DNA from 3 places in the Kribbella solani genome. Region 2 is predicted to be linked to each of the others. Evidence: riboswitches for the same ligand, from Rfam matches in the RefSeq annotation. Region 2 holds a riboswitch; each other region holds the start of a gene.
What was found. A riboswitch is a leader RNA that binds a small molecule or an ion and turns the genes downstream of it on or off. The one in region 2 is predicted to bind cobalamin.

Region 1: linked by a shared signal. The riboswitch ahead of HDA44_RS23105 (ABC transporter substrate-binding protein) and the one ahead of HDA44_RS38850 (magnesium chelatase subunit D family protein) in region 2 are both predicted to bind cobalamin.
Region 3: linked by a shared signal. The riboswitch ahead of metE (5-methyltetrahydropteroyltriglutamate--homocysteine S-methyltransferase) and the one ahead of HDA44_RS38850 (magnesium chelatase subunit D family protein) in region 2 are both predicted to bind cobalamin.

Annotation. Positions count from the first base shown of each region.
Region 1 covers NZ_JACHNF010000001.1:5,067,631-5,077,579, forward strand. The annotation lists gene pdxR (MocR-like pyridoxine biosynthesis transcription factor PdxR) at 1-645, shown strand, start outside; gene HDA44_RS23095 (FecCD family ABC transporter permease) at 717-1,649, opposite strand; gene HDA44_RS23100 (FecCD family ABC transporter permease) at 1,685-2,668, opposite strand; gene HDA44_RS23105 (ABC transporter substrate-binding protein) at 2,665-3,687, opposite strand; cobalamin riboswitch at 3,714-3,897, opposite strand; gene HDA44_RS23110 (hypothetical protein) at 3,951-4,922, opposite strand; gene HDA44_RS23115 (MFS transporter) at 4,936-6,222, opposite strand; gene HDA44_RS23120 (hypothetical protein) at 6,423-7,253, shown strand; gene HDA44_RS23125 (sterol carrier family protein) at 7,330-7,665, opposite strand; gene HDA44_RS23130 (hypothetical protein) at 7,754-8,380, shown strand; gene HDA44_RS23135 (alpha/beta fold hydrolase) at 8,403-9,944, opposite strand; gene HDA44_RS23140 (PSP1 domain-containing protein) at 9,941-9,949, opposite strand, start outside.
Region 2 covers NZ_JACHNF010000001.1:2,379,720-2,389,668, reverse strand. The annotation lists gene cobN (cobaltochelatase subunit CobN) at 1-2,881, shown strand, start outside; gene surE (5'/3'-nucleotidase SurE) at 2,894-3,661, shown strand; cobalamin riboswitch at 3,851-3,980, shown strand; gene HDA44_RS38850 (magnesium chelatase subunit D family protein) at 4,039-6,117, shown strand; gene cobO (cob(I)yrinic acid a,c-diamide adenosyltransferase) at 6,117-6,731, shown strand; gene HDA44_RS10720 (cobyrinic acid a,c-diamide synthase CobB) at 6,955-8,415, shown strand; gene bluB (5,6-dimethylbenzimidazole synthase) at 8,412-9,908, shown strand; gene HDA44_RS10710 (LURP-one-related family protein) at 9,905-9,949, shown strand, end outside.
Region 3 covers NZ_JACHNF010000001.1:1,862,517-1,872,465, forward strand. The annotation lists gene HDA44_RS08235 (DEAD/DEAH box helicase) at 1-1,040, shown strand, start outside; gene HDA44_RS37055 (transglycosylase SLT domain-containing protein) at 1,030-1,680, opposite strand; gene HDA44_RS08245 (alkaline phosphatase) at 1,748-3,136, opposite strand; gene HDA44_RS08250 (dihydrofolate reductase family protein) at 3,366-3,941, shown strand; gene HDA44_RS08255 (GNAT family N-acetyltransferase) at 3,997-4,569, shown strand; gene HDA44_RS08260 (hypothetical protein) at 4,574-4,945, opposite strand; gene HDA44_RS08265 (cation:proton antiporter domain-containing protein) at 4,996-6,711, opposite strand; cobalamin riboswitch at 6,795-7,015, shown strand; gene metE (5-methyltetrahydropteroyltriglutamate--homocysteine S-methyltransferase) at 7,155-9,407, shown strand; gene HDA44_RS08275 (helix-turn-helix transcriptional regulator) at 9,438-9,949, shown strand, end outside.

The sequences.
Region 1 (9,949 bases), 2.7 Mb from region 2:
ACCGGCGTGGTCCTGGAGGGCGAACGGCGCCGCGACCTGATCCAGTGGGCTGCCGACGGCGGGCTGATCCTGGAGGACGACTACGACGCCGAGCACCGGTACGACCGCCCGCCGGTGCCCGCGCTCCGGGCGATGCTCGGTGACCAGGTGATCTATGTCGGCAGTGTCTCGAAGTTACTCGCTCCCGCGTTGCGGATCGGCTGGATGCTCGCACCCGCCCAGTACAAGGACGAACTGATCAACAAGAAGCGGCTCGCCGACCTGGGTAATGCTGCCCTGCCGCAGCTCACCCTCGCGCAGCTGATGGAGTCCGGCGAGCTCGAACGGCAGCTCCGCTTCCTCCGCCGCCGGCACCGGACCCGCCGGGACGCGATGGTGAACGCAATCCACAAGCACTTGCCGACCGCAACGATCCACGGCGCCGCCGCCGGTCTGCACCTGACCATCACCTTCGACAACCCGGTCGACGACGTCGAGCTGGCCGCGGCGGCTTTGCGCAGCGGCGTGAAATGCCATCCGCTGTCCTGGCACTGCCAGCTCCCGCACGCCCCCGGCCTGGTCCTCGGCTACGCCGCCCGCACCCCCACGGAGATCACCACCGCCATCGCCACCATCGCCGGAGAGTTGCATTACGACAGGAGGTAGTGCCGTCAAAGCACCCCCGTGGAGCATCGCTGAGCGTGAGATCCGACGCCTGGATCAGACACCTCCTGTCGTCATGCAACTCGGCGACCGATCAGGAACAGCAGGTACGGCGCGCCGAGGAATGCGGTGACCACGCCGACTGGCAGGACCGTTGGTGCGACCACCGTTCGGGCGATCAGGTCCGACGCGACCACCAGCAACGCGCCGATCGCGCCGGATGTCGGCAGCCGGGCCGCGCGGTCGGCGACCAGGCGGCGGGTCAATTGCGGAGCGACCAGCGCGACGAAACCGATCGGCCCCGCGGTCGCCGTCGCCATCGCCGCCAGCCCGACGCCGAGCGCGATCAGTACGCCGCGCACGGTCTCGACCCGCGCGCCGAGCGCCCGCGCCAAGTCGTCGCCGAGCTCCAGCACCCGGAGTTGCCGCTCGACCACTATCGCCGCCGGAACCCCGGCAAACAAGGTGATTCCGATCAGTACGACATGCGTCCACGACCGTCCCGCGAGACTCCCGGCCAGCCACATCGACGCGCTTTTCGCCGTGTAGATATCGGCCAACGTCAGCAGGTACGCCGTCAACGAACCGACGATCGCCGTCACGCCGACCCCGACGAGAACGAGCCGATTCCCGGACACCCCGTTCCGGTACGCGAGCAGGTAAACGCATAACGCCGAAACCAATGAACCGACAAGCGCACCGAGCGGAATCCACCCACTCCCGATCACGGTGATGATCAGTACGGCGGCCAGCGCGGCCCCCGCGTTGATGCCGATCAAATCCGGGCTGACCAACGGATTCCGGGCCAGCCGCTGAAAGATCGCCCCCGACATCCCGAACGCCATCCCGACACCGACGCCGGTGAGAATACGAGGCAATCGGTTGTTCACCACGACGTCGTACGTGATCAAAGTGCCATGCCCCGACAGCGTACGAAGGACTTCCTCGATCGGCAGCGTGTAATCGCCCCGAGTCAGTGCAAACGCGCCAACGAGCACAATGAACACCCAAGCAGTGCCCGAGACCACAACGCTGTGAACCTTCACAGTGATGCCATTCGCCGCCGCCGGACCAGGGCGATGAACAACGGCGCACCCACCAACGCGGTGACAATTCCGACCTGCAACTCGGCCGGCCGTGCCGCGACGCGACCAACAACATCGGCAAGCAGCAGTACAGCCGGAGAAAGCACCATCGACCAAGGCAGAATCCACCGCTGATCCGGCCCGACAATCGTCCGCGCGACATGCGGTACGGCCAGACCGAGAAACCCGATCGGACCAGCGATAGCAGTCGCCGTACCGGCCAGCACAACCACCGCAAGACCGGCCAGCGACCGCACCAGCATCACCCGCGTACCGAGCGCGCGAGCCAGATCCTCGCCGAGCGCAAGCTGATTCAGCGATCGCCCCAGCATCAGCGCCAAAAAGGTGCCCACAGCAACAAATGGGACCGCTTGGGCGACGATCCCCTGGTCCGCGAGTGACAACGATCCGACCACCCAGAAGCGATACTCGTTCAACGTGGACAGGTCGAGCAACGTCACCGCCGAGGTGATCGAGCCCAGCAACGCGGAGATCGCCGCGCCGGCCAGCGCGAGCTTCACCGGCGTCGTACCGCCGACCGCCCCGACCAGGTAGACGACCACGGTCGCCACCAGCGCGCCGCCCATCGCGAACCAGACGTAGCCATTCAGGCTGTGCACCCCGAACAGCCCGATCGCCGCGACCACCGCCACCGCCGCGCCCGCGTTCACGCCGAGGATGCCCGGATCGGCGAGCGGATTCCGGGTGACGCCCTGCATCACCCCGCCCGACAGGCCCAGCGCGATGCCGACGAGCACCCCGGCCAGCGTGCGCGGCAGCCGCAAGTACCGGATCACCCGATCGGTGTCGCTGCCGCCGAACTCGGTCAGCGCCCGGTACACCTCACCGATCCCGATCCACCGGTTGCCGGCGCACAACGACAGCACCACGGCGACCCCGAGCACCGCGACGCAGAGGGCGAGACCGCCCGCTTTCTTCACTTGACCAGGTCAGGATGCAGGATGTGTGCCAGGTTCTCGGTGGTGTACGCGCCCCGCACTCCGGCCGAGTGATTCGCGAACAGCCACGGGATCACGTGCCGGTTGCGTACCGCCTTGAGATTCGCGTACGCCGGGTTGGCCAGCAGCTTGTCCACATCGGGCTGCGACGACGCGGCCGTCATGGCTGCGTCGCAACACCCGCTGATCAGTACGTAGTCCGGATCGCGCTTGATGAACTCCTCAACGCTGATCTTCACGTTCCGCTTCGAAGTCAGGTCCGCGAACGCGTTCACGCCACCGGCCTGCCGGATCAGCACGGTACCGAAATCCGGTCCGCCGGAAACCGTCAGACCACCGCCTTCGAGCGCCGGCCGGATGATCGCGACGGTCGGCCGCGGCGCGTTCTTGACCGCGTTCCCGACCGCGGCGATCCGGCGCTGCTGGTCCGCGATCACGCTCTCGGCCCGGTCCTCGACGCCGAACAGCCGGCCGAGATCACGCAGGTCCGCGTACACGTTGTCCATCGAGACCGTCGCCGGGTCGATCGCCTCGTCGCCCTTGCCGTCCGCGGTCGGGCAGAGCGGGCTGAAGATCCAGGTACGTACGCCGAGGTCGGCCAGGCTCTTCCGGCTACCGAAACTCGAGTCGCTACCGCCCGCGCTGAACACGTCGTTGAACCCGGACAGCACGAAATCCGGGTTCTGACTGAGCAGTTCCTCACGACTCGGCAGGTTCTTGAAGTACTTCGCCTTCGCCTGCGCGGCGGCGTACTCCGGCAGCACCCGCGCATCGAGGTACGCCGTGCCGACCAGCCGATCGGAGATACCCAGCGCGTGCGCCATTTCGATGGCCGGCTGGTACGCGGCGAACACGCGCTTCGGTGGACCGTTGACGGTGACGTCGATCCCGCAGTTCTTCACGGTGATCGCGTCGGCGCGCGAGCCGGCCTCGGCGGCGGGACCACAGCCGGCCAGCAACGACAGGGACAGGACAGCGGCAACAACGCGTACAACGGCCATGGCGGACCGCTCCTCCAGCACCTCGTGGACGGGTCAACGCCGTGGCCGGTCTCCTGGCTGACGGGTACCGCGTCCACCGGTCTGACCTTCCCAGCCGCACGCGGCCAGTGGTCCCCTCGCGGGTACGACTGATGCACATCCCGATCACAGTGGCGAGGGCCGCGCCGGTACCGCACCGGCTTCCCGTACACCACGGCGCCGCCACCCTAACACCCGCGATCCGGTCGCGGTGGGCATCGCGACGAACGTCTCAGCAGGGCAGCTCAGCGCGTGTACAGCGGCGACATCGCGAGCGCGAACTGCGTCATCAGATCCGGATTGATCGCGCGGGCCGGCAGCGGGACCAGGTCGACCAGCTTGTCGTCACCGACCCGGATCGTGGTCCGCCCGGTGGCGGTGTCGACATACCCCTCGTCGCCGAGCGGTACGGACTGGGCCGTCGCCGCCGTGCGGATCGGAGCCATCAAGGCCTTGGCGTTCGGGGTCCGCCGGACCGTGCTGTACAGCACACTCGCCGAGTTCACCCAGCCGCAGACCGGGTCGCCGCTCAGGGTCTGCCCGTCCCGCCGGATCATCGCCGCGGCGCCCATCACCTTCTCGGCCGCGGCCGACCCGCGATCGCATTCCGGCCGCGTGATCCGCCACTCCGGCACCAACTGCCCCGGCTGCTGGAGCGCGACGTCCCGCGCGATCTCGACGTACTTCGCCGGCGTCGCCTTCGGCCCGGCGATCTTGTACAGCTTGCCGCCCAGCAAGAACACCACGAACGTACTGGTCCCGTATCCACCTTCGCCCACGACGGCCGGCTTGGCCGGTTCGCCCTTGGTCGCAGCGTACGCCTTCTGGGTTGCCGCCAGGATCGCCTTTGTTGCCGGGAGCACCGAAGTCTCCACGTTCAGCACCGGCGGGTTCGGGCCGATGCCGAGCTCCAGCTGGCAGACGTCGTACGTCGGGATGCCGAAGTCGGCCGGCGGTGTCTTCGGCTGGACGGTCGCCACCGGTACGGCGAGGGTCGATCGCACCAGGGTCGCGTTCATACGTACGCACAACGTGTCGGCGGCCTTCGCGGACTCACTCGGCGTCGCCGACGGCGTTTGGGACGGTGTTTCCGAGTCCGGCGGCGTACTCACCGACACCAGCGGCGGCGCACTCGGCGCGTTCTCCGGCTTGAGCCCACCACAGCCGGCCAACAGTCCGGCAGCCAGCCCCGTGATCACTACCCGGCGGATACGCATGATGCCCCGAAGCCTAGCCCGCGGCGCGGAGTTGTCTTTCGCGGACGGCGTGTTCGTCGGTGCGGGCGTCGTAGCGCCAGAACTCGCGTAACCAGGCCGCGGTACCTAGTACGCCCACGACGCACAGCGCGCCGCCGCTGACGATCGCGGTCCGGACTGTGGTCAGGTCCGCGACCACGCCAGAGCGAGCCTGGCCGCCGAGCGGGCCGAGGGAGTAGCCGAGCATCTCGATCCCCGCCAGCCGGCCGCGCATCTCGTCCGGGATCGTCTGGTTCCAGATCACGGCACGGAACAGCCCCGACACCATGTCGGCCGCCCCGGCGACGGCGAAGAACGCGATCGCGAACCAGATGTTCGGGGCCAGCCCGGCGACCCCGACCGCCGCGCCCCAGCACATCGTCGCCAGGACCACCGCCCGGCCCTGATGGTGGACGTGCTTCGCCCAGCCACTGGTCAGGCTGGCGCACATCGCCCCGACCGCCTCCGCGCTGTACAGCAGACCAAGCAGCTTCGGTTCCTTCAGTACCTCGGTCGCGAACGCCGGGAACAGCACGATCGGCATCGCCAAGAACATCCCGACCATGTCCACCAGGTACGTCGCCAGCAGATCCTTGCGCCGGAACGCGTACGTGATCCCGCCACCGATCGCCCGCAGACTGGGCGCGGACGTCTGCTCACTCGGCCGGTACGAGCCGAGGCGGGCGTACAGCAGGGTCGCGAAGATGATGCCGACCAGCTCGACGCTGAACGCCCAGGTCACGCCGACCGAACCGACCAGCACCCCACCTAGCGCCGGCCCGGCCAGCTGGCCGATCTGGGCGGTCAGGGAGCTCAGCGCGACCGCTGCCGGGATCTCCGCGTGCTTCACCACCCGCGGCAGCAGCGCGTCACGGCTCGGCCGCTGGAGTGACGACGCGATCGCGTTCAGTGCGCCACAGACGTAGATCAGCCAGATCTGTGGATTCGGCAGCAGGGTGTTGGCGACCATCAGCGCGGAGATGACCACCTGCGCCAGTCCGGTACCGACCAGGAGCTTCCGGCGTTCCACATGGTCCGCGAGCGCGCCGCCGTACAGGCCGAACACGACCAGTGGCGCGATCGTCACCAGACCCATCGCGCCGACCGCGAAGTTGGAGCCGGTCAGTTGGTACAGCTGGTACGGCAGGGCGACGTACCCGACCATGCCGCCGAGGAAGAACACCGAGCCGGACACCAGCAGAATGCGGAAATCCCGCGAGCCACGCCACGGGGTCAGATCCACCCGCAGCCGGGAAAAGCGGGTCCGGAGACTTAGAGCCACCTGAGTATGGTGACAGCACCGAGCGGCCTGGACGAACCTGTTTTCAGGCAACCATTTCCACCTGCGCCGAAAGGGTCGCGGCAGACCCGGGAGCTGACCCCCGGCGTCCTACCGTTGGAACCGATTGGTTGCCCAGGGCGTCAATCGGCCCGGAGATCCGGCCGGACCTCCAGATGCATTGTGAAGACGAAAGGACCCGCATGATCTCGATCAAGTCGGTCGGTTCCCGGCTGCTCGGCACGCTCGTCGCGGGCGCTGCCGCCGGTACCACCCTGCTTGTTCCGTCCGCCGCGCAGGCAGCGGGCACGGCGGCAACGACCGCGACGGCGACGACCGCCGGAACCGCCACGACCGCGGTGACCCGCGCGGCCGCCGTGTCGGACGTGCTGCTGCCCGGGCAGTACCTGAAGCCCGGCCAGTACCGGCGGTCCAAGAACGGCAGCTACGCGCTGGTCATGCAGGCCGACGGCAACGCGGTACTGATCAAGGGCCGGACCCCGATCTGGGCGACGATGACGAACCGCAAGGCCTCGACGCTGATCATGCAGCGGGACGGCAACCTGGTCGTCATCTCCGGCCGGACCCCGGTCTGGGCCAGCGGCACCAACGGCAGCAACGGCGCCCACCTCGAGGTCCAGAACGACTCGAACCTGGTCATCTACAACACCCGGCACAAGGCGGCCTGGAGCCGGTACATGATCATGGTCACGCTCGGCTCCGGGCGGAACCTGACCTGGCCGAACGCGCTGTACTCGCACAACCGGATCTACCGGCTGCAGCTGCAGTCCGACGGCAACGCGGTGATCGTGAAGAACGGCCGGACGCCGATCTGGAGCACCAAGACGATCAGCAAGGGCGGGTACGCGACCATGCAGACCGACGGCAACTTCGTCGTGTACAGCGCGGCGAAGCGGCCGCTCTGGGCCACCAAGACCGTCCGCCACGGCGCCGTCCTGCAGATGCAGGACGACGGCAACCTGGTGGTCGTCTACGGCCGCACCCCAATCTGGGCCAGCAACACCGGCCGCTGATCCCACCAGCGCTGATCCACCAGCGCGTGGCCACAAGCTGAGCCGCGGCGACCCAGGCGGGGGCGCCGCGGCTCACTCACGTCAGTGGCAGTAGGGCGCTCAGGTCGGTTCGTTCGCCGCTGGCGCGGAGTTTGCCGGTGGCGCGGGCCTCCGCCCAGGTCGTACGGCCGAGGGCGACCGAGATCCACAGCTCCGGCGGCAGTTCGATCACCGCACCGGGCGTACCACGGGTGTGCCGCGGTCCCTCGATGCACTGCACCGCGCCGTACGGCGGGACGCGTACCTCGACCGCATGTCCTGGTGCCTTCGCGACCAGGATCTTCAGCAACTCCTTCGTCAACAGCTTCAGGTCGGCGCGATCCGCCGTACCGTTGTCGTAACGCTGCAAGGCCTGCTGAAGGGGAACGGGCATCTCCACGACGTGCCAGCGTACGCGGCAGTTTGCGATGACGCCCCTCTCGTCGGCGATAATCGGGCGGGACAGAGGAAGCGAGGTCGGGATGCTCACGCCCAGGCACCAGGCGCTGCTGATGACGCTGGCGGGAATGACCGTCGGCGTGGCCGTGTTCGGCGCGGTGCTCGCCATCAACGGCGGCAACCCGTTCGCCGCCGAGCCGCAGGTGGGGGTCGTGACTCCGGTTCCCTCGGGTCCGCCGTCGCGCACCGACGGTCTCCAGGCCGACGGCCTGCGGTACGCGGTGCAGAACTTCGGCACCGACAACGACCCGGTGTCCGCGGAGGTGCCGACGGGCTGGAAGAGCTCTCAGGACGGCACCCGGCCCAAGTTCGTCGACCCGACCGGCGTGTGGCAGATCCGGTTCGACACGCGCGGCAGCAACCAGACGCCGGATCAGCTCGTGGTCAGCCGGGAGCGCAGTATCGACGAGCGCGAGCTGAAGGTGATGAGCCGCGACGACGGCCTGCTGGTCTACACGTACGTCGACCAGAACCGTGGTCCGCGGATGGGCCTGTCCCGCTGGATCTCCACCGACCAGGGCCAGTCCACCGCGGTCGAGATCACCGTCGGCGGCCGCCCGCAGGACGAGGCCGGCCTGCGCGCCATCCTGCAGCACGCGACCGACACCCTCAAGGTCCCCGTCTCCGGGAACGACAACCGCCCGAACTGAGCTGGCTTTCCCAGCCGTCAGGTCAGCATTTGATGTCGGCGGCCGGCGTGTTGCCCTGGGCGAGATAGCTCTCGACCACGTTCTTCACGCAGGCGTTCCCGGACAGGTACGCGGTATGGCCGTCGCCGTCGCGGGTGACGAGGATACCGTTTTCCAGCTGATGCGCCAGGCCGACCGCCCACGCGTACGGGGTGGCCGGGTCGCGGGTGGTTCCGAGTACCAGGATCGGCTTCGAGCCGGCCGCGACGATCTTGTGCGGGGTGTTGTCCGGCTTCACCGGCCAGTTCATGCACGACACCGACGACCAGGCCAGGAACGGGCCGAACCGCGGTGACGCCGCGGTGAACTTCGGCAACTCCGCCTGCAACTGCGGGATCGAGGTGACATCGGGGTGATCGAGACAGTTCACCGCGATGATCGCTTCGTTCGAGTTGTCCGCGTACCCGGTCGGCTGCCGATCGGTGTACTCGTCGGCGAGCGCGAGCAACCGGGCACCGTTCCCGGCCAGACCGTCCGCGACCGCGTCCTCGAGCCGCGGCCAGAAATCCTTCAGGTACAGCGGGTAGATCAGTCCGAGCACGACCAGCGCCTGCGTGACCTTGCGGTTTCCGTTGCCCGGCAGCGGGTTGGCGTCGCTGTCCTTGACCAACTGGTCGACCTTGGCGAGTACCTCGCTCTTCGTACTGCCGAGCTTGCAGGACCGCTGCGCGCAGTCCTCGGCGAAGGCGTCCAGCGCCCGGTCGAAGCCCTGCGCCTGCGCCATTCCCATCTGCGCCGAGGTCAGCGACGGATCGACGGCGCCGTCCAGGACCATCCGGCCGACGTTCTTCGGGAACAGTTCGGCGTACGTGGCACCGAGGTACGTGCCGTAGGACATGCCCAGGTAGTTGAGCTGCGGGTCGCCGACGATGCCACGCAGTACGTCCAGGTCGCGCGCGGTGTCCTTCGTGGACACGTGCGGGAGCAGCCGGCCGGAGCGCTTCTCGCAGCCGGACGCGAAGATCTTCGCCTGCTTGTCCAGATCGGTGATCTCGGCCGCGTCGTCCGGTGTCGGGTCGGTGGCGATCATCGTGTCCAGCTGTCCGGTGTCCAGGCACTTCACCGGCGTGGACTCGCCGACGCCGCGCGGATCCCAGCCGACGATGTCGAACTTCCGCAACAACGGCGTGCCGAACAGCATCGGCGCCTGCTGAGCGAGTTGCTGACCCGACGCGCCCGGTCCACCCGGGTTGACGAAGAGCGTGCCGATCCGGCCGCCGCGATCCTTGGCGAGTACCTTCCGGGCCCGCAGCTCGATCGTCTCGCCGGTCGGCTTGGTGTAGTCGAGCGGGACCTCGATGGTCGTACACAGCTGGTTCGTGCCGCAGCGCTCCCAGTCCAGTTTCTGCTGGTAGAACTTCGCCAGCCCGGTTGGGATCGGCCCCGCGGGACCACTCGGCGGGTTACTTCCGATGCCCGGCGCCGTACTCCCACCGCCGGCGTTCTGCGCGCGACTGGCTACGCCACACCCACTCACCAGTACCGCGAGAACTGCCACCAGCACGATCGGCCTGCGGACATTCACTGCGT
Region 2 (9,949 bases):
CACTCAGGTCGCGATCCCGGAGTTCGACGGCCGGCTGATCACGATCCCGTTCTCGTTCAAGGCGTACGACCAGGACGGCCTGGCCCGGTACGCGCCGGACCTCGAGCGCTGTACGCGGCTGGCCGGGATCGCGGTCGCGCACGCGCGGTTGCGGCACATCCCTGCCGCCGAGAAGCGGATCGCGCTGGTCCTGTCGTCGTACCCGACGAAGCACGCGCGGATCGGGAACGCGGTCGGCCTGGACACCCCGGCGTCCGCGGTCGTCCTGCTCGGACAGTTGGAAGCAGCCGGGTACGACCTCGGCGGACTCGACCTGAGCGAGCTGCAGGGCGCGGACGGCGCCGACGGGCTGATCCACCGGCTGATCGCCGCGGGCGGGCACGACGTCGACTGGCTGACCGACGAGCAGTTGGCCGATGCGGTCGCGAAGATCCCGCTGTCCACGTACGCGACCTGGTTCGGCCGCGTGCCCGATTCGTTGCGTACGGCAATGACCGACGCGTGGGGCGAGGCGCCCGGCGAGCTGTACGTCGACACCTCCGGCGACGAACCCGCGATCGCACTTGCCGCGCTGCGGTTCGGGAACGTCGTCCTGATGATCCAGCCGCCGCGTGGTTTCGGCGAGAACCCGGTGGCGATCTACCACGACCCGGACATGGCGCCGTCACACCATTACCTCGCCGCGTACCGCTGGCTGGAGGCATCGCCGACGGACGGCGGTTTCGGCGCGCAGGCCGTCGTACACCTCGGGAAGCACGGCACGCTGGAGTGGCTGCCGGGCAAGGGCATCGGGCTGGCGGCCGGCTGCGCGCCGGACGCGGTGCTCGGCAACCTGCCGATGGTGTACCCGTTCATCGTCAACGATCCCGGCGAAGGTACGCAGGCGAAGCGCCGCGCGCACGCGACCGTCGTGGATCATCTCGTCCCGCCGATGGCGCGGGCGGAGACGTACGGCGACATGGCGAAGCTGGAGTACCTGCTCGACGAGTACGCGACCGTGTCCGCGCTGGATCCGGAGAAGGTACCGACGCTGCGGGCGCAGATCTGGACGCTGATCCAGGCGGCGCAACTGCATCACGACCTGCACACGGACGAGAAGCCGGAGGACGACGACTTCGACGAGTTCGTGCTGCACCTGGACGGGTACCTGTGCGAGATCAAGGACGTGCAGATCCGGGACGGGTTGCATGTACTCGGTGGTGCGCCGGCGGGCGAGGCGCGGGTCAACCTGGTGCTCGCCGTACTGCGGGCGAAGCAGCTCTGGGGTGGTTCGTACTCGATCCCCGGCCTGCGGACCGCGCTGGGTGCGACGTTCGGCGTGGACGAGGCGGCGCTGCTCGCGGACCCCGGGCGGGCCGTTCCGGAGCTGGCCGGGCTTGCGACGCTTGCCGACCTTCCCGCGGTCAGTGGCGCGGACGGCGTCGACCTGCTGGAGTCCCTGGCGCGGAAGCTCGTGGTCGGGATGGAGACGCTCGGCTGGGACGCGTCGAAGGTCCCGGTCGTCGTCGGCGAGGTGCTCGGTCAGGAGTCCGCGGGTGTCGAGTCGTCGCTCACCTTCGCCGCGACCGAGGTCGTGCCGCGGCTGGCGCGAACCGGCGACGAGGTGGCGAACGTACTCCGTGCCCTCGACGGCCGATTCGTCGAGGCCGGGCCGTCGGGATCGCCGACGCGCGGCCTGGTGAACGTACTGCCGACCGGCCGCAACTTCTACGCCGTCGACCCGAAGGCGATCCCGAGCCGGAACGCGTGGGACGTCGGCGTCGCGCTCGCTGACTCGCTGCTCGCCCGGCACCGCGCCGAGACGGGCGAGTGGCCGCGCTCGGTCGGCCTGACCGTCTGGGGTACGTCGGCGATGCGCACCCAGGGCGACGACCTGGCCGAGGTGCTCTGGCTGCTCGGCTGCCGCCCGGTGTGGGACGAGGCGTCGCGCCGCGTGACCGGCTTCGAGGTGGTCGATCGGGACGAACTCGGCCGGCCGCGGATCGACGTCACGATCCGGATCTCGGGCTTCTTCCGGGACGCGTTCCCGCACGTGGTCGCGCTGCTCGACGAGGCGGTCCGTACGGTCGCCGCGCTGGATGAACTTGCCGAGGACAACTATCTGCGCGCGCACGTCGACGCCGACGTTGCCGAGGGCAATGGTATACGTTCGGCGACGGCCCGGGTGTTCGGATCGAAACCCGGCTCGTACGGCGCCGGGCTGTTGCCGTTGGTGGACGCGCGAAACTGGCGCACCGACGCGGAACTCGCCGAGGTGTACGCGGTGTGGGGCGGCTACGCGTACGGCAAGGGCCTCGACGGCGCGGAAGCACGTGGCTCGATGGAACGCGCGTATGCCCGGATCCAGGTCGCGGCGAAGAACGCCGACACCCGCGAGCACGACATCATGGACTCCGACGACTACTTCCAGTACCACGGCGGCATGATCGCGATGGTGCGGCACCTGACCGGCGCCAACCCGAAGGCGTACGTCGGCGACTCGGCCGTACCCGCGCAGGTGAAGACGCGGACGCTGGACGAGGAGGCGAAGCGGGTCTTCCGGGCCCGGGTGGTGAACCCGCGCTGGATGGCGGCGATGCGGCGGCACGGGTACAAGGGTGCGTTCGAGATGGCCGCGACCGTCGACTACCTGTTCGGGTACGACGCGACCGCGGGCGTGGTCGACGACTGGATGTACGAGACGCTGACCACCGAGTACGTCGCGAACCCGGAGATGGCCGAATTCTTCCGGAAGTCGAACCCGTGGGCCCGGCACGGGATCGCCGAACGGCTGCTCGAGGCGGCCCAGCGCGGTCTGTGGGCGGAGCCGTCCGACGAGGCGCTGGAGACGCTGCGCGGCGCCGTCCTTGAGACGGAGGGTGACATCGAAGACCGGGGCTGATTGGGTGGAGCCATGCCGCCAGAGCAGCTCCGGGTCCTGATCACCAACGACGACGGTTACCTCGCGCCGGGAATCCGGGCGCTCGCGCCGGTGATCGCCGGGCTCGGGTACGAGGTGCTGGTGGTCGCGCCGCTGAACGACGAGAGCGGGGTCGGATCTGCCCGCGCCGGCATGCTCGACCGGCCGATCCGGAGCGAGTCCGACCAGGAGAACGGTGTTACGTACACCGGGATCGACGGGACGCCGGCGCTCGCGGTGACCTTGGCCACGGTCGGTGCGTTCGGGCGGACGCCGGATCTGGTGCTGTCCGGGATCAACCGGGGCGCCAACATCGGCGTGCCGATCTTCCACTCCGGAACCGTCGCGGCCGCGCTCACCGCCGCCGGTCAGAACACGTCGGCGGTCGCGGTCAGCATCGACTCCGAGGACCCGGACCACTGGGTGACCGCGGCGACCGTCGCCGGCGAGGCGCTCGGCTGGATCGCGCCCGAACCTGTCGGCACCGTCCTGACGATCAACGTCCCCGACCGCCCGCTGAATCAGCTCGCCGGCGTCCGGCACGCGACCCTGGCCCCGATCAACCGATCCCGCGTCATCGGCACGACCGCTCCCACCGGCGACCCGATGATCGAACTGGAACCCGCCCGCCCAAATCCGCTCCCCGGCACCGACGAGGCCCTCCTGAACGCCGGCTTCGTCACCGTCACCCCGATCCTCGGCATCCGCGAAATCCAAGACGACACCGCCGCAACCACCCTCGACAAACACCTAACCCGCTAACCCGCACCCAACACCACCACCTGGCAGCCCTCACCCGGTTACGCCTGACTGCTGATCGGTACCGGCGGGCGGGTAGTGGTTGGTGGTGGGCTGGGCGGTTGCGCCCGCGCGTGGGTGGAACGGGTCGGTTCGGGCGACCAGTACCCGTTGTTCGGTCCACCACCTCCTGTTGGTTGCCGGGCGGTGTGCCATGATCGGGGCGACGGTTGTGGAGGAACACCGGTGACCAGCTTGCTGGGAGTCCGGGGCGGTCCCGCCACTGTGACCGGAGCCTTCGGGGTCCGGAAGCCAGGACATCTACGGCCGTCCGCCGGTACGCCGGCGTACCAGTGCCGTAGCGGGCGTGGACACCCGCTCGACGAAAGGGACTTCCGCCGATGCGGGCTGCTCGATCTGATGCCGGGTTTCCGTTCACCGCGATCGTCGGGATGGACGATCTTCAGCTGGCGCTGATCCTGGCGGCGGTGTCGCCGGCGATCGGCGGGGTGCTGATCCGGGGCGAGAAGGGCACGGCGAAGTCGACCGCCGTCCGCGCCCTGACCGAGATCCTCCCGCCCGTGGACGTGATCCCGAACTGCCGCTTCTCCTGCGACCCGGACCACCCCGACCCAACCTGCCCAGACACCCCGCACGGCATTGCCGCTGACGCTCCGCACCGCACCTCCGCCGACACCCCGCACGGTGCTGCCGCCAACGCCCCACACGGCACCGACGCCTCGCGTGATGGCTCGGTTGGTGGTGGGATACGGCGGGCGGCTCGGTTGGTGGAGTTGCCGGTGGGGGCGACCGAGGACCGGGTGCTCGGTTCGCTGCATCTGGAGAAGGCGCTGGCCGAGGGCGTCACCGCGTACGAGCCGGGGTTGCTGGCGGCGGCGCATCGTGGGCTGTTGTACGTGGACGAAGTGAACCTCCTGCACGATCACCTGGTCGACGTACTCCTGGATGCCGCCGCGATGGGCCGGGCAACGGTTGAGCGCGATGGTGTTTCGGTGACGCACCCGGCGCGGTTCGTACTCGTCGGGACGATGAACCCGGAAGAAGGCGAGCTTCGGCCGCAGCTGCTCGACCGGTTCGGTCTGACGGTTGATGTCGTCGCCAGCCGGGATCCGGCCGTGCGGGTCGAGGTCATGCGCGCGCGGCTCACGTACGAGGCAGGTCCGGCCGACTTTGCCGAGCGGTACGACGGCGCGCAACGTGAGTTGGCCGAGCGGATCGTGAAGGCGCAGGGGTTGTTGCCGGACGTGATCCTGACCGACGCGGCGTTGCGGCAGATCGCGGAGATCTGCGCGTCGTTCGACGTTGATGGGATGCGCGCCGATCTGGTCACCGCGCGGACGGCGGTCGCGCACGCGGCTTGGTGCGGTCGTACGGTCGTGGAAGTCGAGGACGTACGCGCGGCCGCGAAGCTCGCGCTGCCACATCGGCGCAGGCGAAACCCCTTCGACGCACCCGGCCTGGACGACCAGCAACTCGAAGACGCCATCAACAACACCACCCCAGAAGAAGACCCGGATGACGACGGGCCCGATGATCCGAGTGGCGGGCCGGGCGGGGGCGTCGACCCTTCAACTTCAGCTGATGGTGATGAGCAAGTACCTGGTGAGGCGACTGCTGGTCCTGCTCCGAGCGGCGACGTCGCGGGTAGTGGCGAGCCGTACAAGGCGCGGCTGTTGAGTGTGCGGGCTGCTGGGGTGGGTGTGGCTGGGCGGAGGTCACGGGCGCTGACCGAGGTGGGGCGCGTGGTGGGGGACCGGGCTCGGGTCGGGCGGGAAGCCGGGCGGCCGCATTTGCTTGGGACGATTCGGAGCGCGGCGCCGCATCAGCATGCGCGTGGGCGGAGCGGTCCGGGGCTGACGGTACGGGCGGCGGACGTGCGGCTCGCCGTACGCGAAGGCCGCGAAGGGAACCTCGTCCTGTTCTGCGTCGACGCATCCGGATCGATGGGTACGAAGAAGCGGATGAGTGAGGTCAAGACCGCGATCGTTTCGCTGCTGCTGGACGCGTACCAGCGCCGCGACACCGTCGGGCTGGTCACCTTCGCGGGCGCCGGCGCGACGGTCGCGCTCCCGCCGACGGGCAGCGTGGAAACCGCGGTGCGACGGCTCGAATCATTGCCGACCGGTGGGCGTACGCCGCTCGCGGAAGGTTTGTTGCAGACGGCCGAGCTGCTTCGGGTCGCCGCGATCCGCGATCCGCGCCGGCGACCGTTGCTGGTACTCGTCACCGACGGTCGCGCGACGTACGGCGAGAACGCGTTCGCCCGCGCCCGGGAGGCGGCCGGGTGGTTGGGACAGCGGGGGATCGCGACGGTGGTGGTCGATTGCGAACCGCGTCGCGGCGTACGGCTCGGGCTGGCCGCGGAGCTCGCGGGCGATCTCGGCGCGGAGTACCTCGATCTCGGGGATGTTGCCGCCGGCAACCTTGTCCGTACGGTCAGCGAACGGAAGGCGGCCTGATGCCGAAAGGGCAGCCGGTCGCCGTACCGGATGACGGCCTGACCACGCGGCAGCGGCGGAACCGGCCGTTGCTGATGGTGCACACCGGGGAGATGAAGGGGAAGTCGACCGCCGCGTTCGGAATGGCGTTGCGCGGGTGGAACCAGGGCTGGCGGATCGGGGTCTTCCAGTTCGTGAAGAGCGCGAAGTGGAAGGTCGGCGAGGAGAACGCGTTCAAGGCGCTCGGGCGGCTGCACGACGAGACCGGCGAGGGCGGACCGGTCGAGTGGCACAAGATGGGTGAAGGGTGGAGCTGGTCGCGCAAGCCTGGTACGGATGCCGATCACGCGGCCGACGCGTTGGAGGGGTGGCGGGAGATCCAGCGCCGGATCGCGGCCGAGGCGCACGATCTTTACGTGCTGGACGAGTTCACGTACCCGATGAAGTGGGGCTGGGTGGACGTGGACGAGGTGGTCGAGACGCTCAGCGATCGGCCGGGGCACCAGTACGTGGTGATCACTGGGCGGGACGCGCATCCCAAGTTGGTTGAGGCGGCCGATCTGGCCACTGAGATGACCAAGCTCAAACACCCGATGGACACCGGCCAGAAAGGCCAGAAAGGCATCGAGTGGTGACCGCGCCGGGTGATACGGCGAGCAGTCGGCCGGGTGGTGCGGCGAGCGGTCGGCTGGGTGGTGCGGCGAGCGGTCGGCCGGGTGGTGCGGCGAGCGGTCGGCCGGGTGTTGGGGCATGCCTGAGTGCTGGGGTGTGCAAGTGGCCGGGTGATGGGCCGGGTGTCGGGGTGGGCAGTGGCCGGGTGTTGGGGCGGGCTCGAGTGCCGGGGTGGGTGATGGGCTGGTGGGTCGGTTGATTCCGCGGGTGGTGGTGGCGGCGCCGGCTTCGGGGGCGGGGAAGACGACCGTCGCGGTCGGGTTGATGGCGGCGTTGCGGCGGGCCGGGCACACGGTGGCCGGGTTCAAGGTCGGGCCGGACTACATCGACCCTGGGTTCCACGCGGTCGCGACCGGGCGGCCCGGGCGGAACCTCGACCCGATGCTGTCGGGGGAGGAGCGGGTCGCGCCGCTCTTCCAGCACGGCGCGGCCGGGGCGGACCTCGCGGTCGTCGAAGGCGTGATGGGCCTGTACGACGGCGCGCTCGGCACCGAAGGGTTCTCCTCGACGGCGCATGTCGCGAAGCTGCTCCGCGCGCCGGTCGTACTCGTGGTGGACGCGTCCGCGGCCGGACGGAGCGTCGGCGCGGTGGTGCAGGGGTTCGTCGGGTACGACCCGGAGGTACGCATCGTCGGCGTGATCCTGAACAAGGTCGGGTCCGAACGGCACGAGACCGAAGTACGCGCCGGTGTCGCGCCGACCGGCGTACCCGTGCTCGGCGTACTGCGCCGCGACGCGCGGCTGACCGTACCCAGCCGCCACCTCGGTCTGGTCCCCGCACCCGAACAACAAGCCCAGGCCGAGCAAGCCGTCGCGGCAGCCGCCGAACTCGTCCACCAGGGCGTAGACCTCCAATCCGTAGTCACGGCCGCCCACGCCGCACCCCACCACAACGCGACCCCCTGGAACCCCACCACCGCCATCCTCCCCAAACCGGTTCGGGGAGCACCACCTCCTGATTTGGGAAGGCAAGCTGCCCCAAAGCGGTTTGGGGAGGATCACCTGCCGATCCAGGGCGGTAGGCCGCCCCAAACCGGTTTGGGGCGTGGCGGTCGGCCGGTTGTTGCGGTTGCGGGTGGGCCGGTGTTTTCCTTTCGGTATACCGAGACGACCGAGCTGCTCGAGGCGGCCGGTGCGGAGGTGATCACCTTCGACCCACTCACCGATCAGTTGCCCGAGGCAACCGCCGGGCTCTACCTCGGCGGTGGTTTCCCCGAGCTGCACGCCGAAGCCCTGTCCGCGAACACCAAGCTCCGTGACCAGGTCGCCGCCGGGATTTCCGTCGGTCTCCCGGTGATCGCCGAATGCGCCGGCCTGCTCTACCTCTGCCGCGAACTCGACGGCCACCCGATGACCGGCGTCCTCCCCGCGACGGCGCGGATGACCTCCCGCTTGACCCTCGGCTACCGCACCGCCGTCGCCGCCACGACCACCGCGTTCTACGACGAAGGGCGTCGCGTCCGCGGTCATGAATTCCACCGCACCACGATCACGCCAAGTACCAAAGAACTCACACCAGCCTGGTACCTGCCGGCCGGTGCGGAGGGCATGACGCTTCCACACGTCCACGCGTCCTACCTGCACGTCCATTGGACTGCCACGCCCGACGTCCCGGTCCGCTTCGTCGCGGCCGCCCGAAGCCGATGAAGCTCGTCGTCGGCATCGGCCTCCGCGGCGGCACCTCGTACGAAGAGCTGACCGCGCTCGTACGCGATGGACTCCACGACGTCACCGGAGACGTTCACGTGGTCGCGACCCGCACCGGCCGTGAGCAAGAACCTGCTCTAAAACGTCTGGCCCAAGACTTGAACGCCGAGCTCCGCACCTTCGAGACCAGCGAGCTCGCCACCCAATCGCCTCCGACCCCCAGCGAAAAGGTGCAGCACCACATCGGCACACCCAGCGTCGCCGAAGCCGCGGTCCTGGCCGCCGGTGCGCGCCTCATCCGCACCAAACAACAAAGCCCCAACGCAACAGTAGCCATCGGCCACCTCCCAACCCCCGAGCACGACGAGCCGGCCCGCGAGCACACCACACCCGCTCCCGCGTACGACGAGTCGACGGGCGAGCGCATCACACCCGCCCCCGCGTACGACGGCTCGGCCCGTGAAGCAGTGCATCGGGTTATTGCCGAGCGCCGGGACGTACGCCGGGGCTTCCTCGATCTGCCGGTCGACGACCTTCTGCTGACCCGGGTTCTGGAGGCCGCGCACCGGGCGCCGAGTGTCGGCCTCAGCCAGCCGTGGGACTTCCTGGTGATCCGCGACCGCGACCTCCGGCGAAAGGTGCACGACCTGGCGACCGCCCAGCGCGACACCTTCGCCGCGTCACTTCCGGACGATCGCCGCGCCGCGTTCGACGGGCTGAAGATCGAGGCGATCCTGGACGCGCCGGTGAACCTCGCGGTCACCTGCGACCCCGGCCGCGGTGGAAGGCACGTGCTCGGGCGGCACGCCGATCCGCGTACGACCTGGTTCTCCGCCGCGATCGCGATCCAGAACCTCTGGCTCGCCGCCCGCGCCGAAGGGCTGGGCGTCGGCTGGGTCTCGTTCTTCACCCCCGAAGAGGTCGCGGGCGTCCTCGGTCTGCCCGCGCACATCGAGCTGGTCGGGTACCTCTGCGTCGGACACGTCGCCGAGTTCGCGACCGCGCCGGAGCTGGTCCGTACGGGCTGGGCGAAACGCCGGCCGCTCACCTGGGCCGTACACCACGAAACCTGGGGCAACCGAGACGTGTCGATCGTCAACGAAGCGCTCGAGGCCGGAGAGCCGGGAGTGACGCGACAAGCGGGACAGGCGGGAGAGCCGGCGCGGGCGGGGGAGCCGGGCGAGGGCGCGACATCTGGTCAAACAGTCCACGTGATCATCGGCGGCGACGCGTCCAGCCTGCGGCACCCCGAAGACCTGGCCGTCGATCTGGGCCCCACCAAACCACCCGCCAACTTCGGCGTCCTCTGGCGGCACGCCCGCACCGCGCCTGAAGCAACAGAGTTCGGCATCGAACTGGCCCGCGACCTCGCCCTCCAGGGCATCGGCCACCTCCACGTACGCATCGCCGACCGCACCGACCACGCGGAAGCGTTCGCCCAGGGCATCGCCACCGGCGCGTCGGCCTCCGGTCTGCGACACTCCTCCGCATGACTGAGCAGCCGTCCCCCATGTACGTACCCAAGTTCTCGATG
Region 3 (9,949 bases), 520 kb from region 2:
CCGGGCGCCCGCTGCTGATGGCGCTGACCGGTACGCCGCTGATCAACTCGATCGAGGACTTCACCGCGATCTGGGAGTTCCTCGGCTGGGTCGACGAGAAGGCGCCGCGGCCGGAGCTGATGGCGAAGCTCGACGACACCGACCTGACCCCGGCCGACCCGGGGTTCGCCGCCGCCGCGCGGGCCGCGGTGATCGACATGGGCATCGTCCGCCGCCGTAAGGTGGACGTCGCCGCCGACATCCCGGCGCGCCGGATCGCCGACCTGCCGGTCGAGCTGGACGGCGCCGTCGGCCGCTCGATCCGGGCCGCCGAGCGGGAGCTCGCCGACCGGCTGGTCGAGCGTTACCGGACCGCGCTGGAGACCCGCCGTTCGGGCGTGGTCGTGGACGGGATCGACCACGACCTGGTCCGTCAGGTGGCCGGCTGGGAACGTACCGAGATGGCGGCCAAGAAGACCGGCGAGAACGTCTTCAGCCTGTTCCGCCGGATCGGTCAGGCGAAGGCCGGACTGGCCGCCGACTACGCCGCCCAGCTGGCGCAGAACGTGGGTAAGGTGGTCTTCTTCGCCCGGCACATCGAGGTGATGGACGCCGCCGAGGAACTGTTCGCCGAGCGCGGCATCCGGTACTCCTCGATCCGTGGCGACCAGACCGCGAAGACCCGGCAGAAGAACATCGATGCCTTCGTCAACGATCCGGAGGTGGCGATCGCGGTCTGTTCGCTGCTCACCGCCGGCGTCGGCCTGAACCTGCAGGTCTCCTCGAACGTCGTCCTCGCCGAGCTGTCCTGGACCAACGCCGAGCAGACCCAGGCGATCGACCGGGTGCACCGGATCGGCCAGGACGAGCCGGTGACGGCCTGGCGGATCATCGCCGCGCAGACCATCGACACCCGGGTCGCCGACCTGATCGACGCCAAGGCCGGCCTGGCCGCGAAGGCGCTGGACGGGTCGGACGAAGAGGTCGCCCAGTCCGCCGACTTCCAGCTCGAAGCCCTCGCCGCCCTGCTGACCAGGGCGCTGGAGGCGGTCAGTTCTTGAGGGCCTCGGCCGCCGTCGGCCAGTACTTGTGCAGGCGGTCGAGGTACGTCCCCGCCTGCGGGCCGGCCTTCCGGCCGCGGGCGAAGATCCGCATGTTGCCGCCGCCGGCGTTGTAGCCGAGGGCAAGCAGTTCGTCCTTGGTGTACAGGCCGGCGCGCTTGGCGGGCAGCCGTTTCGCCAGGTCGTGCAGGTGCCAGGCGGCGGCCTCGATCGCCAGCGCCGGGTTGTCCGGCAGCTCCGACCACTTCCGCTTGGCGAAGTCCCGGCCGCGTTTCGTCTCGTCGAACGCGGCCTCGTGCATGTTCGCGATCCCGAACGCCGGGTTCGAGTCCACCTGCGCCCACTGCCGCTCGAACTTCGGGTCGTGCGGCTTGTACGACTCGCAGTACAGGATCGCCATCAGCAACTGCGGATTGACCCCGGCCGCCTTGGCGTACTTACGCACCTCGGCCGCGAAGTGCGCCGGGTCGTAGTTTTCGTACCAGGGCTTGGTCGCGGTCGCTCTCGGTGTCGTTTTGGTAGCGGTCGGCTGCGGTTCCGGCGCCGACCCGGTCTTCGTGGTCTGGTCCGAGCAGGCCGCCCACACACCCACCATCAGCGCCCCGACCACAACCCACGACCACCGCTTCGCCACCTGCACCCCTCCAACTTATCCGTACGGCCCCCGGATCGAGTCGAACCGGGGGCCGTACGGGTGTTTCGGGGGGTTACTTGCCCTGGAGGACGGTGAAGAGGTCGGTGTGGTCGTTCGTACCGAGAACCGCGTCCGCGCCGGGGCCGTTGGCCCAGACCGGAACGACCGCGCCGGTGTGCTGCTGGCTCGGGCCGCCGGCGACCGGCGCCTTGCCCTCGCCGCCATACCCGGCGGTGCCGTAGGTGAGGCTCAGGGTCTGACCGTCCTTGGTGGTCACGTTCGTGGAGTAGCCGGTCGGCAGACCGGTGCCGGAGGCGTCCTCACCGACGATCTGGCTGGTGTGCGAGTGGTCAGCGGTGATCACGATCAGCGTGTCCGGGTGCGTCTTCTGGTAGTCCAGCGCGACGCCGACCGCCTTGTCGAAGTTCACCGTCTCGCCGAGCTGGCCGCACGCGTTGGTGGCGTGGTCCTGCTTGTCGATCGAGGCGCCCTCGACCTGCAGGAAGAAGCCCTTCTTGTTCTCCAGCAGGCTGATCGCCTTGGCGGTCATGTCGGCCAGGCTCGGCTCGTTCGCCGGGCGCTGGTTCTCCTTGCACGCCTGCGGCGCGTTGCCCTTGCCGAGCGACGCGGCCGGTCCGCTCCACTCCAGCGACATGTTGCTCTTGTTGAACAGCCCCAGCACCGGCTTGCCGGCCTTCACGGACTTCAGCCCGGCGGCGTCGGTGACGTACTGGATGCCCTTGTCCTTGGCCTGGTCCACGACCGTCTTACCGGCGTACGGACCACCGGTGATCTGCTGCTCGAACCGGCCACGGCCACCACCGAGGAGTACGTCAACCTTGTGGTCGACCTCCTGCTCCGCGATCGAACCGAGCCCGCCGGCCGCCTTGGTCTCCTTCGGGCAGGCGGCCATGTCGGCCGGACCCTGGCAGCCGCGCAGCGACATGTGCGAGGCGAGCACGGCCGGCGTCGCGTCGGTGATCTCCGCGGTGGACACGTCGCCGACCTTCTGGCCGCGCTTCTGGGCCAGCTCGAGCAGGGTCTGGTAGTTCGTCCCCGGTACGTTCTCGGCGCTGCTCGGGCCCTGCGAGATCCGCTCGTCGAGCGTCTTCTTGCCGGTCGCCCAGCTCGAGCCGGTGGAGGCGGAGTCCGGGTCGTAGTCGGGCAGGTACGGCGGCTTCGCGGCCGGCTTCACCGAGTACGTGGTGTCGAAGCCGGTGTACTTGGCCCGGTCGACGTTCAGCTTGTTGTGGACGCCCTGGTAGTACCGGGCGGCGGTGATCTCCTGGGTACCCATACCGTCACCGAGGAAGAAGATCACGTTCTTCGGCCCGCGCTGCGGGTGCCCGCCCTTCGCCTCGGCGGAGTCGAACGCGCCACCGGCGGCGGCCGAGGCCATCCCCGCCGCGGCAATCACCGAGGCCGCGGCGAACGCGGCCACGAAAGCCTTTTTCCTGATCATTACGGGCCTTTCTGCTCGGACAAAACATCCGGAACGTATGCGTCTCCGCCGCCCAGCAGGTGACCAGCAACCAACCATCAGATGACGGCACGTTGCGTACTGTTGGGAGGACCCTCCGTGCTGAGTGACCTGGATCACACCGGATTGCAATGGCAACGTGTCGAGCTGCCCGGCGCCCGCTCGACGCACTGGCATCAGGCAGGACCACGAACATTCAAGGAGCAAGCAGATGCGTACCCTCATCACCACCGCGTTCATGTCCCTCGACGGCGTTGTCGAGGCGCCTGGCGGCGACACGGACTACCGGAACTCCGGCTGGACGTTCAAGGGCATCCCGTTCGACCTGGACGCGTACGCGCTGAAGGGCGAAGAGCAGGCCGAGGCGACCGCGCTGCTGCTCGGCCGGGTCAGCTACGACATGTTCGCGCCGGTGTGGCCGAGCATGACCGACGACTTCCCCGGCTACAACGCGATGCCGAAGTACGTCGTGTCGACCACGCTCAAGGACAGCGACCTGGTCACGAACTGGGGTGACATCACCATCCTTCGCTCGCTCGACGACGTCGCCGCCCTGAAGCAGACCGAAGGCGGCCCGATCATCGTCAACGGCAGCGCCGCCCTGAACCGCAACCTGGCCGACGCGGGCCTGATCGACCGCTACAACCTGCTTGTCTTCCCGGTCCTCCTCGGCGCCGGCGACCGCCTCTTCTCCACCGCCGACAAGGACAAGCAGCCCCTCAAGCTGACCGACAGCCAGGCGTACCCGAACGGCATCCAAAAGCTCGTCTACGAGGTCCAGCACTGACCAAACCTGTCCTAGCTCCGTACTACCGTGCGGGCATGGACATTCTGGGGTCGCGATGACGATCGAGGTGCGGGCGGCGGAGGTGTTTGCGGATGTGTGTGCGGTGCTGGGGCCGAAGTCGCCGGCCGCGAGTGTGTGTTTTTGTCTTAGTTATCGGGTGCCGTCGGCGGTGAACAACTCGTTGCGGGGGCCGGCGCGTGGGGAGTACGTGGCGGGGCTGGTGCGGGAGAAGCCGGCGCCGGGGGTGATCGCGTACGACGGGGAGACGCCGGTCGGGTGGGCGGCGGTGGCGCCGCGGGCGGTGACGGCGTTCGCGCGGAACCGGAAGATTCCGCACGTCGACGATCTGCCGGTGTGGTCGTTGTGGTGCATCCGGGTCCGGCCGGGGCATCGCAAGCAGGGGATCTCGCATGCGCTGATCGCGGGGGCGGTCGAGTTCGCGCGCGACAACGGCGCGCCGGTCGTGGAGGCGTACCCGTTGGACAACGGCGACAGCAAAGTCGATCTGACGATGGCGTACGCGGGGCTGCGGAAGAACTTCGAGCGGGCCGGCTTCCGCAAGGCCGCCGACACGACGTCGGTCCTCGCCGGTCACCACCGCATCCTGATGCGGCTCGACCTCAGCTGACCGGTCAGCCGGCCGGGTGCGTCAGCCAGCGCGCGGCCGCGTTGTACGTGTCCGCCGGGCCGTCGTTGAACGCGATCGCCGCATCCGGGGCGTGCCGCCGGACCAGGTTCACCACCGTCTCGAACAGGTCCAGCGAACCCCGGATCCCGCCCCCGATCACCACGCACTCCCACGCCCGCGACGCCAGCGCCTCGCTGACCACGGTCTCGATGTCGTCGCTCCCGTCCAGCCCGACCAGACAGGTCTGTACGCACACGTCGTGCGCCACGAACTGGTCCATCCCGGCCTGAAGTCCGGTGGCCACCGGTTCCGGGTCCCACGGCCCGGGCACCCGGTACGGATCGAGTCCGATCACCAGCACACGAGGTGTATCCATGATCGGACCATACGCCCGCCCGAGCTCTGGATCCGTGAAGCGATGCCCTACTACGTCGTGCTGAAGCCGCGCTCCATCGTGTCCAGGAAGGACTCGACCTGGCGGTACGTCGCGGTGCTGTACGCGCCGATGCCGCGTTCGGACTGCAATGCTTCGCGCATCGCATCCAGGTACCGGCGTTGAAGTACCGCCATTTGCTCGCGGATGTCCGGTTTGGTGTCGCGGAACTGCCGGCTCCCGGACATCAGCCGCGGCACGATCCGTTCCTTCAGCGCGCTCACCGCCGCCGGGTCGAGTGGTTCGCCATCGACGGTCTGTTCATCCAGCGGACCGAGCGCGTCGATCGCCGCCTCGCCGATCTGCCGCATCAGCGCCTGCACGGAGTCACGCTTGTCCTCGGCGCTCTCCGCGCGGAACCGCATCCGCGCGATCACGGCCGGCAGCGTCAAACCGAACAGCACCAGCGTGATCAGCGCGACGATGAAGGCGGCCAGTACGACGGTGGCGCGATGTGGTGTCCCGGCCGGGATGGTCTGCACCGCGGCGACCGTGACGACGCCGCGCATACCGGCCCAGCCGAGCACGATCAGCCCACGGCCGGTGATCGGCTCACGTTCCTCGAAGTCGATGTCGGCGTGGCTGCGGGCGAGCCGTTTGCGGGCCCAGGCGAGCCGGTTCTCCTCGCGCTCCCCCGACGGTTCCATCGCGTCGAGGCGTTCGCCCATCTCGCTCAGCCTGGCCCGGAGCTGGTCGTTGCGGTCGCTCGACCCGAACCGGCTCTGCACGGCGGGCCAGGCCAGTCCGAGGAAGCGCAGCACGATCAGCAGCACGACCACCAGCAGTACGAGCAGGGTGATTTCGCCGAAGGTCGTCTCGGCGCGGGCGTCATCGACCAGCTCCGGCAGCTGGTAGCCCATCGCGAGGAAGACGCCGCTTTCCAGGATGAAGCTGATCGTCGTCCAGGTGGTCGCCTGCGTCTGCCGGTCCCGCGCGGTGAATCGCCGGCTGCCCAGCGCGCCGGTCAGCAAACCGGCGATCACCACCGCGAGTACGCCGGAAGCGTGCACGCCCTCGGCCGGGAAGTACGCGAGGAACGGTACGGCGAACGAGATCGTCGTGTTCAGCACCGGGTCGTCGAGCCGCTGCCGGAGCAACGCGGTCAGCAGGCCGACGGCGCCGCCGATCAGGATCGCGCCGACGACCGCCCAGGCGAAGTCGAGGGCGGTGTGCCCGAGGCTGAAGTGCGTGGTCACCGCGAGCGCCGCCAGCGCGGTCCGCAGCACCACCAGCGCCGACGCGTCGTTGACGAGGCTCTCCCCCTCGAGCACCGTCATCAGCCGCGGCGGCAACCCGACCCGGTGCCCGATCGCGGTCGCCGCCACCGCGTCCGTCGGGCTCACCACCGCTCCGAGCGCGACCGCCAGCGCGAACGAGATGCCCGGGAGCACGGCGTGGACGAGCGCGCCGATCACCAGCGCGGACACGATCACCATCACGACCGACAACCAGGAGATCAGCCCGAAGTTCCGGCGTACGTCGAGCACCGGCAACTGCACCGCGGCCGAGTAGAGCAGCGGCGGCAGTACGCCCGCGAGGATGATCTCCGGCTCGATGTGGATGGCCGGCGTACTCGGCAGATAGCTGGCCCCGATCCCGAGCGCGACCAAAAGCAACGGCGCCGCCACCCCGGTCCGGCGCGCGAACACCGACGCGGCGATCATGATCGCGAGCCCGCACCCGGCGATCAGAACAATCTGATGATCCACGTAACCGCACCTTAGGCCACCGATCCGGGATTTCCGCGCACCTGACTGCTGGACAATTGCCGGGGAGGTGCCGGCGGGACGCTATTGTCTGAGGTACCGACGGTTCGCCCGGTCATGCGGTTCGTGACCTGGCGAGGCAAGAGGGAACCCGGTGGGAATCCGGGACTGCCCCGCAGCGGTGAACGGGAACGACCGCCGTCAACAGCACTGGACGCAAGTCCGGGAAGCGACGGCCAGTAGGTTCACCGGTCATACGACCGGTCCGCCCGTGAGTCCGAAGACCTGCCGTTGGTCCGCGTACCACCCGGTATGCGGCGGATCGGATGTCCCGTGGGAGGACCCGCCCGGCCCCGCGGCAGCACCGGTCCTCCCGGGCAGCCGTGGCCGGCACGTCGTACCCGCGAGGCCCGCCGATCCCTCGGCACGCTCGCGAGGAGAGAGACGTGAACACCCTCACCACGGTCCTGGGATACCCGCGCATCGGCCCCAGGCGCGAACTGAAGCACGCCCTGGAGACGTACTGGCGCACCGGCGACCAGGATGCCCTTGAGGCGACCGGCCGCCGGCTCCGGGAGGAGACCTGGCAGCAACTGCAAGGGCTCGACTCGGTCCCCGGCAACACGTTCTCGTACTACGACCAGATGCTGGACCACGTTCAGCTCTTCGGTCTCACACCGGCCCGCTTCCGGCAGCTCGGCCTGTCGCCACTCGACACGTACTTCGCGATGGCCCGCGGCCGGGACGATGTCGCGCCGCTGGAGCTGACCAAGTGGTTCGACACGAACTACCACTACCTGGTGCCCGAACTCGACGGGACCACGACGTTCGGCCTGGAGCCGGAGAAGTTGCTGGGTGAGCTCGCGGAGGCGCGCGCGCTCGGCGTCGAGCTGCGCCCCGTACTGATCGGTCCGCTCACCTTCTTGTTGTTGTCGAAGGCAACCACGCCGGATCTGAACGTACTGACCTTGCTGGAGCCGCTGCTGGACCAGTACGTCGAGCTGCTCGCCGTACTCGATCAAGCCGGTGCCAGCTGGGTGCAGCTCGACGAGCCCGCGCTGGCCCAGGACCGTACGCCGGCCGAACTCGACGCCCTGCTTCGCGCCTATGACCGGCTCACGGCCGCGCCCGACCGCCCGAATCTCCTGGTCGCTACCTACTTCGGCGACCCCGGCGGCGCACTGCCCGTGCTCGCTGCCACCGCCATCGAGGCACTCGCCGTCGACCTGGTGTCCGCGCCGGGCCTGGTCCGGCGGATCGCCGAGCTCCCGTCGCTACGCCGCAAGACCGTGTACGCCGGGGTGGTCGACGGCCGCAATGTCTGGCGTACCCGGCTCGGCGACGCGGTCTCGACCTGTACGGACCTGCGGGCCGTGGTCGGCCGGCTCGGCATCTCCACCTCCTGCTCGCTGCTGCACGTCCCGTACGACCTGGAGGTGGAGGACGAGCTCGACCCAGCTGTCGGGGACCGACTGGCATTCGCGCGGCAGAAGGTGGACGAGGTCGTCCTGCTCGGCCGCGCGATCAACGAGGACTACGGCGTGCTCGTCGATCTGGAGCGGGTCAAGCGGCGGCTCCCCAACGAGTCCGATCTCCTCCGGGATCAGGCAGTACGCGAGCGGGTGGCCGGCGTACGCCCAGAGGACCGGCAGCGGGTGCCGTACGAGGAGCGTCGTACGGCGCAGCAGGCACTAGGACTGCCCGCACTGGCGACCACGACGATCGGATCGTTTCCGCAGACCGCCGACGTCCGCAGGATTCGTACCGACCTGCGGGCCGGGCGGATCACCCGGCCCGAGCACGACGAGCGGTTGCGTACGGAGATCCGGCGCGCGATCGAGCTTCAAGAGGAGCTCGGGCTGGACGTCCTGGTCCATGGTGAGCCCGAACGCAACGACATGGTCCAGTACTTCGCCGAGCGGCTGGACGGCTTCGCGACGACCAGGCTCGGCTGGGTGCAGTCGTACGGCAGCCGCTGTGTCCGGCCGCCGATCCTGCACGGCGACGTCTCCCGGCCGGGTCCGATCACCGTCGGCTGGACGTCGTACGCCCAATCGCTCACCGATCGTCCGGTCAAGGGCATGCTGACCGGGCCGGTGACGATCCTCGCCTGGTCCTTCGTCCGCGACGACCAGCCGTTGGCGACCACGGCCGACCAGGTCGCGCTGGCGCTCCGGGACGAGGTCGCCGATCTGGTCACGGCCGGGAGCCGCGTCGTCCAGGTCGACGAGCCGGCTCTGCGCGAACTGCTCCCGCTCCGGGAAGCGGATCGCAAGGCGTACCTCGACTGGTCGGTTGGGGCGTTCCGGCTCGCGACCGGCGGGGCTCCGGCGGCGGTCCAGGTCCATACCCATCTCTGCTACTCCGAGTTCGGTGCCGTCATCACCGGTATCGACGGCCTGGACGCCGACGTGACCACGATCGAGGCGGCCCGGTCCCGGATGGAGGTGCTCGGCGACCTCGGCTCGATCGGTTTCCGCCGTGGCGTCGGACCGGGCGTGTACGACATCCACTCGCCGCGCGTGCCGAGTACGGACGAGGTCCGCGCGCTGATCCGCGCGGCGCTCGCGGTGGTCCCGGCCGACCGGCTGTGGATCAATCCGGACTGTGGCCTGAAGACCCGCGACTGGCCCGAGGTCCGGGACTCGCTGCGAAACCTGGTCAGCGCCACCCGGGAGGTGCGCGCCACACTCGGCTGATCTGTCGGTGCCGCCGTCTAGCCTGCGGACATGAATCGGATGGATCGGTTGTACGCCCTCGTGGAGGAGCTTCGCGCGGCGGGGTCGCGGGGGCGTACGGCGCGGCAGCTGGCCGAGCGGTTCGAGGTGAGCGTGCGGACGATCGAGCGGGATCTCAGCGCGCTCGGGCAGGCCGGGGTGCCGCTGGCAACCAAACCGGGGCGTACGGGTGGGTACTCGGTGGATCGCGCGATGACCTTGCCGCCACTCAACTTCACGCCGCGGGAGGCGATGGCGGTCGCGGTCGCGCTGAGCGGGAGTGAGCATGCGCTGTTCGCGAAGGACGCCCGGAGCGCGCTGCTGAAGATCGTGGCGGCGATGCCCGCGAAGGATCTCGACGAGGCACGGGCGGCCGCGGCCAAGGTACGGCTGCTGGTCCGGCCCGCGCCCGATCCGGACGGTGAGATCGCCGAGCAGATCTGGCGGGCGATCAGCGACAACGCGGTGCTGCGGATCGTGTACACCGACACGAACGGGGCCGAGACCGAGCGGGACGTCGAGCC